3 regions of the Paenibacillus mobilis genome follow, and region 2 is predicted to be linked to each of the others. Evidence: predicted binding sites of a transcription regulator. Region 2 holds the regulator's gene; each other region holds the start of a gene.
The links. The regulator LexA, encoded in region 2, represses DNA repair genes until DNA is damaged. The targets are predictions, from matches to a motif close to CGAACATATGTTCG.
Positions count from the first base shown of each region.

Region 1: the regulator LexA is predicted to act here: its motif matches at 1,816-1,829, upstream of recA (recombinase RecA).
Region 3: the regulator LexA is predicted to act here: its motif matches at 2,012-2,025, upstream of AC3ZPD_RS21495 (DNA polymerase IV).

Region 1 is NZ_JBZCMS010000001.1:127,304-131,477, reverse strand. Features, by position in the region: gene AC3ZPD_RS00680 (regulatory protein RecX) at 1-499, opposite strand, end outside; gene recA (recombinase RecA) at 665-1,726, opposite strand; gene AC3ZPD_RS00670 (competence/damage-inducible protein A) at 1,998-3,260, opposite strand; gene pgsA (CDP-diacylglycerol--glycerol-3-phosphate 3-phosphatidyltransferase) at 3,299-3,883, opposite strand; gene AC3ZPD_RS00660 (YajQ family cyclic di-GMP-binding protein) at 4,081-4,174, opposite strand, start outside.
Region 2 is NZ_JBZCMS010000002.1:142,675-146,848, reverse strand. Features, by position in the region: gene AC3ZPD_RS03820 (NAD(P)/FAD-dependent oxidoreductase) at 1-623, shown strand, start outside; gene AC3ZPD_RS03815 (YitT family protein) at 686-1,558, opposite strand; gene lexA (transcriptional repressor LexA) at 1,827-2,453, opposite strand; gene AC3ZPD_RS03805 (LysM peptidoglycan-binding domain-containing protein) at 2,676-3,059, shown strand; gene AC3ZPD_RS03800 (DUF896 domain-containing protein) at 3,202-3,378, shown strand; gene AC3ZPD_RS03795 (hypothetical protein) at 3,419-3,934, shown strand; gene AC3ZPD_RS03790 (HAD family hydrolase) at 3,970-4,174, shown strand, end outside.
Region 3 is NZ_JBZCMS010000017.1:33,840-38,013, reverse strand. Features, by position in the region: gene AC3ZPD_RS21520 (DUF1905 domain-containing protein) at 1-92, shown strand, start outside; gene AC3ZPD_RS21515 (hypothetical protein) at 154-447, opposite strand; gene AC3ZPD_RS21510 (DUF3653 domain-containing protein) at 577-834, opposite strand; partial or broken gene AC3ZPD_RS21505 (hypothetical protein) at 1,504-1,785, opposite strand; partial or broken gene AC3ZPD_RS21500 (hypothetical protein) at 1,811-1,879, opposite strand; gene AC3ZPD_RS21495 (DNA polymerase IV) at 2,076-3,335, shown strand; gene AC3ZPD_RS21490 (YolD-like family protein) at 3,332-3,679, shown strand; gene AC3ZPD_RS21485 (HsdM family class I SAM-dependent methyltransferase) at 3,701-4,174, opposite strand, start outside.

The DNA.
Region 1 (4,174 bases), on a different contig from region 2:
CGATACGAGGCTTGGAAACGCCTTTCTGGAGTAGTTCCTGCCTGATCCACATCTTCCCCTTGCCTTTGCCCTCCAAGCGCTGCTGTGCCCATTCCGCCGCGTACCGGGCATCATCGAGATAACCCTCCCGCTCCAGACGTTCCATCGTTTGCTTGGCAATGGATTCTCCAAAGCCTTTTTCTTTCAGCCGGACAACCATTTCATATGCGGTACGGGGTTTGCGTCCCAAAAAGGCCAGACCGGCCGCATAGGCCTGCTGCTTCTCATCCGCCTGAACGATTTCTTCAAGTTCCGTCCGGGAGAAACGGCCGCCTTTCAGCATCCGGAACTTGATCATCGTGTTTTCGTGTACCTCCAGGCAGTGTTCCATAAAGCAGATTTGGTACCTCTGTTTATTTTTCCAGCCTTGCAGCTGCTTCACGCTGGTAATTTCAAGCTGCTGATGCTCCGGAAAAGAAGCCAGCGCGTCCGTGAATGTTTCTTCATGCTGTTCCGGCATCGGATCCTCTCCCTGCGTGAAATTCTGTCGGCAGGGAGCAGATGCGCCTGAATGGAGCTTCCGCAGCTACCCTGCCTTTATTTATAACTTTGGCATTTCTTACGATTTCATGCAAAAAAGCGCTCTGAGATATCGCAGAGCGCTAGATCGCAAAATTCACGATTGTTATTCGGCTTCAAAAAGCGCCTGTTCTTCCAATTTATCCGCTTCCTCTTCTTCTGCAGAAGAAGCCGGTACAACCGTGGTCAAGCTGCTTGCTTCACGAACTTTAAGTTCAATAGCGTCAGCAATTTCTTTATGTTCTTTCAAAAATTGCTTCGCATTTTCACGGCCTTGGCCCAAACGTTCGCCTGCATAAGAGTACCAGGCACCACTTTTGTCGACGATATCCAGCTCTACGCCGATATCGACGATGCTGCCTTCTTTTGAAATCCCTTCGCCGTACATAATATCAACCTCTGCTTGTTTAAACGGAGGAGCCACTTTGTTCTTAACGACTTTAATGCGGGTACGGTTACCCACCATGTCATTGCCCATTTTAATCGTTTCTACCCGGCGCACATCCAGACGGACGGTGGAGTAGAACTTCAAGGCGCGGCCGCCCGGCGTTGTTTCAGGGTTACCGAACATCACGCCAACTTTCTCGCGAAGCTGGTTAATAAAGATCGCGATCGTTTTCGATTTGCTGATCGCACCGGACAATTTACGCAGCGCTTGAGACATCAGTCTCGCTTGCAGACCTACGTGGGAATCGCCCATTTCCCCTTCGATTTCCGCTTTAGGCACCAATGCCGCAACGGAGTCAATGACGATAATGTCTACCGCGCCGCTGCGCACGAGAGCTTCGGCAATCTCCAAAGCCTGCTCGCCGGTGTCCGGCTGGGAAAGCAGCAATTCATCAATATTAACGCCAAGTTTATTGGCGTAAGAAGGATCAAGCGCATGCTCCGCATCAATAAAAGCAGCTTGTCCGCCGATTTTTTGAACCTCTGCAATCGCATGCAGGGCTACCGTTGTTTTACCGGAGGATTCCGGTCCATACACTTCAATAATACGGCCGCGCGGAAATCCGCCTGTGCCGAGTGCAATATCTAAAGCCAAAGATCCGCTTGGGACGATCTCCACTTGCATATGAGTGGATTCTCCCAGTTTCATAATGGAACCTTTACCGAATTGTTTTTCTATTTGACGAAGCGCCATTTCCAACGCTGCACGACGATCTGACAATCAGCTCACATCCTTAATGAGATAAAATACTTAACTGTTCTTCCTACAATAAATTATACCTTGTTTCAGAGCGTTTGCCAAGCATTTTTCGAACATACATTCGTTTTTTTGAAGTCTCCAGCCACTCCCCTTCCGAAACGCCTAAACAGCAAGATTTTTCCTGAATCCCTAAAAAAAAGAACCGCAGCAATTTAAACAGTTGCTGCGGTTCTTCCGCTAAAACCATTATAAAGAAAAAAACGGCGCCTTGCAAAGCCGGACGTTTCCAGCATCAGCCCTTAGTTTTTTCATTAAGCTTAAGCCACAATTGATATAACACGGATTTCGCCGATCGAACCCGGATCGTATCGCGGTTGCCCTTCAAGTGCAATTCAAAGGTTGTCGTCTCCCCGCCCCGTTCGGATAAACCGAGATAAACAAGCCCGACGGGTTTGCGTTCGGAGAAGGCGGGCCCGGCTACGCCTGTGACGGACAATCCAAAGTCGGCATCCATCACCATGCGGACCTGCTCGGCCAGCACTTCAGCCGTTTCCTTGCTCACTGCTCCCGGCGCATTTTCTCCTTCAAGCAGGTCATGGGGCACATTCAAGAGTTTCTCCTTCATGTCGTTGGAGTAACAGACGATTCCCCCTTTGAACACCGTTGCGCATCCCGGAATGGAAGTCAAATTGCCCATCAGCAAGCCGCCCGTGCAGCTTTCCGCGATGGCTACCGTCAGACCCAATTCCGTAAGCAGATCCACGATCACTTTTTCAATCGGCACATCTTCGCTCGCATAAAGATTCTCAGGCAGTCGTGAACGAATTTGAGCTTCCATGGCGTCCAATTTCTCCGCGGCTTCCAAAACGGAAGAAGCTTTGGTCGAAATGCGGACCGTCACTTCGCTTTCTTTTGCATAAGGAGCTAGGGTCGGATCGCTTTGGCCTTCAATAAGATCTAATAATTCCGTTTCGAGCGCCGACTCGCCGATTCCGGCAAACTTAAGCATTCTGGAATAAAGAGGTTTCTCTTCCGTGAGCACCTGCTGCAAAATCCAGTTCTTGACCTGTTCTTCAAACATCGGAACCAGCTCTTTAGGCGGACCGGGCAGAAGTATGTAATGTTTGCCGTTCTCGGACAAAGCGTTCCCGATCGCAAGACCTGTTGAATTCGGAAGAGGTGTCGCTCCGTCAATGGATAAAGCCTGGCGTTTGTTGTTTTCCGTCATCGGACGGGCACGGTCTTTAAAAAATTGCTCGACATGGTCCATCGCCAGCCGGTCGATATGCAAAGAACGTCCAAGCACCGCCGCAAGCGCGTCTTTGGTTAAATCATCCTGAGTGGGGCCGAGTCCTCCCGTAAAAAGAAGAATATCCGCTCTGCCTTGAGCCGTGTGGATAGCCTGCTGAAGACGGTCCATATTATCGCCAACAACGGTCTGAAAATAAACGTCAATTCCGAGAGCCGCCAACTCCTGGGATAAATACTGGGCGTTGGTATTTACAATTTGACCAAGCAGAAGCTCGGTTCCTACTGCGATAATTTCGGCTTTCATCTGCGTCAATCCCTTCGCTGCAAGTGGTGAAGATGAATTTAAATTTTGGATAAAGAAAGTATGCTTTTATTCTTCACAAAATAGTCTATGCCGGAGTAAATGGTAATAATCGCAGCAAGCCAAATCGCGATGTCGTCAAAAGGAATATTCATCCATTCAAAAGGGAAATTATTCAATAATAAAGCGCTGATCGCGATAATTTGCGTGATGGTTTTGGCTTTTCCCCATTTGCTTGCCGCAATGACTGAACCTTCCAGCAAAGCAACCTCCCTGAGCCCCGTTACGGCGAACTCCCGGCTGATGATGATCACGGAAATCCAGGCGCTGCATTTGTCCATCGCGGTAAGCGAAATCAGAACCGCCGCAACCAGCAGTTTATCAGCCAGCGGGTCCAGCAATTTGCCCAGATTGGTCACCATATTGTTTTTGCGTGCCAAATAACCGTCAATGCCGTCTGTGCTCGCCGCCAAAATAAACAGCAGTGCGGCAATCAGCTGATTGACCGGCAGGCTGTAGGTTCCCCATTGCAGGATTCCGAAGCTTTTTTCGTCGATCAGCAGAAACACCAGCATCAGCGGAATCAAAAAAATCCGGGACATCGTTATTTTATTAGGTAAATTCACAACTCATCCTCCCTGTTAAAGTTCCGGATTTTGCTTGTCCTTTTGTCTCTCTCATGTAAACCGTTCATCCTGTCTCCCCCATTGGTGCGGACTAAAATTAGCCAAATATACCTTACCAAGTATAATATACGGCAAAATGAGAGTCAAAAAACACCAGGCTGAGGAAAAACGGCTTAAAAAATGAGTTTAAACCCTCATTACTTAAAATTCGTAAATTGCAGGTCCAATGGAATATCGGCATTTCGGAGCAGCGTCATTACCGCCTGAAGGTCATCTTTGCTTTTCCCGGTG
Region 2 (4,174 bases):
ATCTTCACTATACCGTGCAGGAGCTTGAAGAATTCCGCGGAAAAAACGTTCTGATTTCAGGCGGCGGGGATTCCGCTGTGGATTGGGCCAACGAATTATGCCCGATTGCTGAGCAGGTCACTGTCGTGCACCGTCGCGACGAGTTTGGCGGACATGAACGAAATGTATTAAAAATGAAGCAGTCCTCTGCCGCGATCAAAACGCCTTATGTCGTAGATAGGCTGCACAGCGGAAGCGGCGAACACATTGAACAGGTGACCATCACCCATGTGGAAACGGGGTCGACGGAGCTGCTTGATGTTGACGCAGTGATCGTCAGCCACGGGATGCGAACGGATTTCGGTCCTGTAAGGGATTGGGGCTTTAACTTGGGGCAGTGGTGGATCGATGTGAACGGAAAGCTGGAGACCAATATTCCGGGGATTTTTGCGGCAGGGGATTTCGTGAATTACGAGAGCAAGGTTCGCCTGATTGCAGGCACATTTACCGATGCGGTGTTGGCCGTGAACAGCGCCAAGCTGTACATCGATCCTAGTGCGGAGCGTGTAGCTTACGTTTCGTCCCATAACAGCCGTTTCAAAGAGAAAAACCGCGCGCTTGGTGTTGCGGTAGAAGAAGATTAAGCCAATTTTGACGGAAAAATAAATAACCCCAGGGGACCCGCTGGTTCCTTGGGGTTGTTGTTTTATTTGGAATGTCCCCGCGCAAAACGCCCGACGATTTCCGTCGATTGGACAACGTTCATAAAGGCATAGGGATCCGTGGTCACCACCGCTTTTCGTACGGCCGCAAGCTCATATCTGGTGGTCACGGTCATCAAGGTGGAGTTGCCCACCTGGCTGTAACCGCCTTGGGAATCCATGCAAGTGATGCCGTGGTGCAGCTTCCGCAATTCGGCAAGCATGCGGTCTCTTTCCTTTGTAATGATAAAGCAGGTCACTTTGATATGGCCTACGTGAATGGTATCCACGACCTTCCCTTTAACGAAAGTGGAAAGCAGAGAATAAAGCGCAAGGTCCCAGGTTTTATAGAAGCCGAGGGCAATAAAAACAAGTCCGTTCAAAACAAACAAAATGTTGCCGATAGGAAGATCGTATTTCCGCGTAATAATTGAACCTACAATGTCGAATCCGCCGGTGGAGCCTCCCACCCTTAAGGAAAATCCGATGCCGATCGCCGAGATAATCCCGCCGGCTACCGCGCCAAGCGTAGGGTCATGAGTCACGCCCACTACGGGGATCACGGCCATAAACCAGGTCGTCGCTACAACGGAAATCAGGCTTAAAACGATATAACGCCGGCCAACGGCTTTCCAGCCCCATATAATCAAGGGAAGATTTAGCACGAAATAAACGATGGAAATGTTCCAGCCCGTTAAATAGCCGATAATCGATGCAAGACCCGAAATGCCTCCTGATAACAGCTGATGCGGAATCAAAAAGAGGTTCAGGCCGGCAGCGACAAGAAAAGCAGAGAAGATAATGATGGCTATCTCTTGTGCGGGTCTAAGCGTTGCGGATTTTTTCTTAATGAATTCGGAAGACTGCTGCAGGTTCAATTTGTTTCAATCCTTTATAAAGTTTTTAAAAGAATCGAGCGATAAAAATAAATTATCGATTCAATTATCTTTTTTATCAATATAGCATACAATAAAAAAAATCACTATCCATGATCGTGTGTGTGCGGCCGATCTAAAACCCGGCTTAACGAGGTTTCCATGGGAATATCAAATGTAAAAAGGCAGCTATCCTTTCAAAGGGAAAGGAGCTGCCTTTATATTATTTACCAGTAAATGAACTTCATACGAAAAAATAAATGGCGAGCCTTTAATGGAAATCCCGGAACAGTCCGATCACTTTGCCCAAAATGGTTACGTGTTTCAAACGAAGCGGTTCAAAGGCTGGATTCTCAGGCTGCAAACGGATGTGGTCTCTTTCTTTATAAAAAGTTTTGACCGTAGCTTCGTCCTCTTCCGTCATAGCCACCACGATATCGCCGTTTTCAGCGGTTTGCTGCTGACGGACGATCACATAGTCTCCGTTGTGAATTCCGGCTTCGATCATGCTTTCGCCGACAACGGCAAGCATAAATACTTCCTTATCTCCGACATAATGGTTGGGAAGCGGGAAATAATCCTCGATATTCTCGGTTGCGGTGATCGGAACGCCGGCCGTAACTTTGCCCACAACCGGAATTCTTGCCACAGTATGGGCAAACATATTGGAATTCTCCGACTCTTCCTGGCCCAGCAGTTCAATCGCCCGCGGTTTTGTCGGGTCTCTGCGAATCAGACCTTTCTTCTCCAAACGGTCCAGATGACCATGTACTGTCGAACTGGAGGCCAGTCCCACAGCTTCGCCAATTTCCCGAACAGAAGGAGGATAACCTTTCATTCGAACTTCACTGCGTATAAATTCCAAGATCGCCTGCTGGCGGCTGGAAACCTTCGACATTTGTTATCAACCCCATCTTAGTAACGTTTGGAAAAATTATAACATAGAACCTCCGTTCGCACAAACAGGAGTTCTAACCTTTTTCTATAGAAGGCTGCAAATTAGGAAATAGGGCGGCGAAACGCAGGGGAACAATTGTTCTAAAAAACTATTGAACAAAACAAACGTTCGTGTTATATTGATTTCAGACAAAACAGAACAAACGTTTGGGAGTGATTTTAAATGTTAAAGTACAGTACTTATAAAAGTATCCATACAACCCCGTCGCCAGTGATGTCCACAGCTTCGGTGCGATTCTTACATAAATCCCCAATGTCTTCCGGTACCCGCAAACCTTTTATCCGCACCTTCGTAGTGATAGCCGTGCTGCTTCTTTCTTTTACCGGTTTTATCAGCGCTTTTGCGGCTTCGGTTTCCCCGGGAGAGGAGCCGGTGTATGAATCCGTTGTGGTGATGCAGGGAGATACGTTGTGGAATATCGCGTTGGCTCATAAACCATCCGGCATGGATACCCGTAAATATGTCGGTTTGTTATCCTCATTAAACCATTTGCATGACAGCGGCATTCAAGCCGGAGATATTTTAAATCTTCCTAATATAGATTGATTATAGATTGAATATGGATTGAAATTTTTTCGAACCTTTCTTCCTTAAGAATGGCAGAGCTTGCAGGGGGCTTACAGCGCCTTGACAAGCTCTTTTTGACGTGTCAAAGTAAATAGTAATGCCTTTAATGAAGGAGGACTTTATGGACATCGATAGCCTGGTACAGCGGATCAACGAATTGGCCCGCAAACACAAAGCGGAAGGATTAACGGAAGCAGAAAAGCTCGAACGCGCAGAGCTGCGTGAAATATATCTTGGCAATATCCGCAAAAACTTCCGTCAACAGCTTGAATCCATTGAGATTGTTGACGAAAAATAGCCGGCTCTCCGGCAACCATGTCTAGGGAGGATGCAAGGGAATGTCAAGATCGTTTGAACGGAAAGTAGAGAAAAACCGTCAGAAATTCAACATTAATCAGCAGAAGAAAGGGGTTAAACCCGGCGGAACTTTAGGCAGCAAAGGCGAAGGCGTAACGTTCAGAGGGCGTAACGTGCTTCTGCCGCTGCTGTTTGTTGTGCTTGGCGCTATGTATGCGGTTATGGGTTTTATTGGCGGGACCGAAAACATAAATACGCTTTACATTATTACGGTAGCTTTGTATTTTGTGCTGGGTATTGTGATTTTCTTAAGAAAACCTTATCTGCGGATCTACAAAAACAAGCTGTTTACTTCCAAATTTAATCGGGACCGCAGTCTGGATGCAGGTTCGATCGCCAAAATCAAATGGAGCGGCAAAACGATCACGATCGTAGCCAAAACGAAAGAGCCGAACTGGACGTTTTCAGGCAGCCGCAATTTTTATGACACCGAACAAGTCGGTGCGGCTTTGCAGGAATTTGCGGCTACTCATGGGGTAGAGTTCGAGAAAAAATAAGCTGGACATTAGACGGAAACCGGGGGGAACGGGGAATGGCTGAAGTGAAAGCAGTTTGTTTTGACCTTGATGATACGCTGCTATGGGATGAACGCAGCGTAGAGGAAACGTTTAAAGAGGTTTGCCGGAAAGCGGAGGAAATCACCGGAGTAGATGCTGCAAGACTGGAGGAAGCGGTGCGCAGGGAAGCCAGAGCGCTTTATGAATCCTACGAAACCTTTCCTTTCACCAAGCTGATTG
Region 3 (4,174 bases), on a different contig from region 2:
ATTGGACATTCGATCGGATTCCAGTCGAGGCGTCGAATGAAATACCCAAGTGGGCTATATTCGTCGCCAAAGGAACTATAACTATTTTATAAATAAGATGCCCACTAATCTCAACCGGTTAGTGGGCATCGCTTTTGGCATGTCGAGTATTTATTAGTTCCTCCCCGCTTTTTCCAGGACAACTCGCCGTGTACTAACCAAGACGGGGCGTCCGCCAGAGTGTTCGATCTCACATTGCTGATTTTTATCGTCATAGATGGCCATGTAACCCATTGGCGACTCATCAAAGCTGTACCCCTCCGGCAACATATATTCTTCCGGTTCGGAAACCTCCCCAACAAACTCAAAACTAAGGCGATCCCCAACAAGTGCAAATCCATATCGCTGATCCCATCCCTTGACCGCTTTGAAATTCTCCCACTTGTACAGTTCGACTTTTTGTCCCATTATGACGACTCCTTTCGCTCATCCGGCATCCCCGGCTTATTGCTGTTTCCGCGCACTCCCTTGATGCGTCTTAAATATAGCATGCCTATACGACAATGTATAGGGGAACAGATACGAACATAATGTTAATTACTTGAATAAGTGGCTAACCGTCTCGCCCCTCCACGTTTTTTGCTTAATGTCATCAAACGGAGGCAAGGTTCCGCGTCGTAGACGGTCCGCTATAGCTCCACGCGTCACCCCGATAGCCTTCGCTAACTCGGATTGATTATAGTGCTGCGGCTCGATATCGTTCGGACCGTACGTGCGGCCAGACGGACTAACCAAAGCTCCTCCATCGATTCTCCACCCATCCCAAGGTCCCGATCCTTTCCACGCGTTACTCATTAGTTTTACCCTCCAAAGCTTCGATGTACGGTTGGTGATATTTGCTTTCCCCCGCTTTCCTTGCGGCGGCGGCCGCCTCAACTGTGTTATGGTCGCCGAGGAAATATGACTTTCCTTTAACGCATATTCGTGCGCGGAACACTTCGCTTCCATCCTTACGCTTCCGTACAGTTACGCCCTTAACGCCGGTACTGCTATCGCTTCTGACCCTGCTTTTAAGTACAGGCGTGTACACTCCCTCAACACGCAGGTTTTCCTCGTCGTAGCGTTGGACTTCCGCTCCTCTTTCTGCGCGCAAGCACCCGCACGACTTTGTGGTCCCGTTGCGTAAGTTTAGTGCGTCAACACTGACGTTTTCCCGACCGCAGTCACACCGGCAGATCCAGTGTACATGGCGCTTTGCATCCGTCTCACCTCGGCCGACTACGATGAGCTTTCCGAATTGCTTACCGGTCAGATCGTCAAGGTTAGTCTCGCTTGCTCGCTCGCTTTGGTAACATCCGCATGACGTTGTGTGTCCGTTCCGCAAGTTGGGCATCGTTACCGACACCTCGCTGCCGCACTCGCATCGACATAGCCATCTGCGAGTGTACCCTTTACGTTCGATTTCCTTTATTACGGTAAGCCGGCTGTACCGTTCGCCCGTCAGGTCGATCAATTGCCTGGCCATTACGCAATCGCCGCCAGTATAAAGTTTTGGTCAACCGCGCGGACACCGCCGCCCACTACTTGGAAAAACTCGCGACGCCGACCGTCATTATACTCGTAAAAGCCTGCCGACAGACGGAATACCTTCTCGCCGTACTCGTTTGTACTGTCTTGGCTCAAAAACTCCCGCTCCATTTTGTACGAGGCATGTGGGCCCACAATTTTCGCCACCCAAGTGCGGAATTTGCGAGTGTCTGCCGCCAGTTCGAAGTCTACACGAGACCGGGCTGCCTTGGTGTTTTTCCACGCTTGCTTTTAAAGCTTCTGCAAAATAGTCCTTAACAGGGCCGCCGAACCGTGCCGCTCCTTGTCTTGCAATCATCCATGCCGCCTTCATTACGTTAATCATTTTACTTACCCCTCGCGTCTGTTATTGTTGTCTTTATTATACCCTCACTATACCATATCGTATAGGGGAACGAATGCGAACGTAGTGTTAAATTTTACCGCTAACGAAACGCTTGAATAACGAACATATATTCGCATATAATACGATTATAACAAACAAACGTTCACATTCGGAGGTTGAGCGCATGAAAAGAGATCCCGTTATAATGCTTGCGGACTGTCAATCGTTTTACGCCTCGGTAGAAAAAGCGGCCCACCCGGAATACCGAGATAAGCCGCTAGCCGTGGCCGGAGACCCCGCGCGAAGGTCCGGCATTATCCTCGCCGCGTGCCCGATCGCAAAATCGTTCGGCGTCTCAGCGGCAGAGACGCTAGGCGACGCGTTGCGCAAGTGTCCGGATCTGGTCGTTATCCGTCCGCGAATGCAAACGTACATAGACGTATCGCTTGCAATAACGAAGATATACGAATCGTTTACGGACTTGGTCGAGCCATTCTCGATCGACGAGCAGTTTCTTGACGTTACCGGATCGCTTGCCTATTTCGGATCGCCCGAAGCCATTGCGCGCAGCTTGCAGACGCGCGTCATGCTCGAAACCGGCGTGTGGATACGCGTCGGCATCAGCTCAACGAAGATCCTCGCGAAAATGGCAACGGACATGTTCGCGAAGAAAAATAAATCCGGCATATACACGCTGCCAAAATCGGACATTGCGGAGCGCCTGTGGCCGCAGCCGGTAGGTAAAATGTTCGGCGTTGGCTCGCGAATGGCCGCGCATTTTAACCGGATGGGTATTTATACTATTGGAGGTATCGCGCGCCTGCCCTTATACGAGCTTAAACGTAAGATGCGCGCGGTTATGGGACGGAACAGCGACATACAAGCGGAGTTGTTTTGGCAGACGGCGAACGGGATCGACGACAGTCCGGTATCGCCCGCCACCCATGACATGCAAAAAGCGGTCGGCCACTTTATGACGTTGCCGCGCGACTATAACAGCCGCGACGAGATTGACGTTATATTGCTCGAACTCAGCGAAGAAGTCTGCCGCAGGAGTCGCGCGAAGGGCTATATGGGCCATATCGTTTCGGCTGGCGCTCGGGGCGCGGACTTAGCCCGCCCAACCGGATTCAGCCGCCAGATGACGCTGCCCGACCCGACTAACATTACGAACGAGGTTTATGGCGCGGCCTCTACGATATTTTACCGCCATTGGGACGGCCGACCGGTGCGTCAACTGGGCGTGACACTATCCGGATTGTGCCCGGATGACGAATACCAGTTTACGCTATTTGACGACCGCGAGCGTGTCCGCAACCTTGAGCGCGTCACCGACGACATCAAGACCCGTTACGGCGGTCATGCGATCCTACGCGCGTCTTCGCTACTCGATAGCGGCCAGGCGCTCGAACGAACGTCTAAGATCGGAGGACACTACAAATGAGCAAAAAGCTAACGGGAAACGGCCGGTGGGAATCGTCGCGCATGATGCTGCCGGAACATCGCGAAGTCATTATAACGCATCGGCTGTCGCAGTCTCGCCGGATTAAGCCGCAGAAGGACCCGCAAGAGCTCGAAATGATCGACTGGGCTCTCGCGCAATCTCTCACGTATCAAGTTCCAGTAACTGTCCACCTGTTTGACGCGATTGAAGACCGCGATATGACGGGCACGGTGAAAACGATACTGTCGCATAAGCGCGAGTTTAAGTTCGCGCACGGCGGCGAGCTGGAGTGGATATCGATCGAGGACGTTGTATACGCGGAAATAGACCACATTGGCGAGTAGCCTCCGTGGTCTATTCGTTTGTTACGCTGCATCCGGAAGAATAGCCGTGGCCTCGCTGTGATATTCCGCCACATTCCGGTCCTGCCACGTGAAGTCGTACGTGCTGATCATTTCGCCGTGCCATTCGATTTCCTTGCCGGCCCCGAGCGTTAACTCGTTCCAACGATAGGGTCCGCCCACATACGTTCGGCTCGCAACTCGGTATCCGTCGCTGCTACCGTTACCATGCGAAAACATGAACGCGCTGACGTCTTTGACGCTATGCCACGAAGGTATGTGCGGATATAAGTTCGAGCGCACGAGATAGTCATCCGTAAAGTCTTCGAGCAACTCGTCAAGCTGCGTTAATCCATCGCCCCACTTATCCGTCCGCTTGCCGTTCTTGTCGTAGCCAATGTCCATCACCTGCGCGAAGTAGGCCGGGGGCTGCCCCGCAAGAAACTCCGCGCCGTACTCCGTAATATCCCCGTAATCGCTGCCCGCGATAGATCCCCA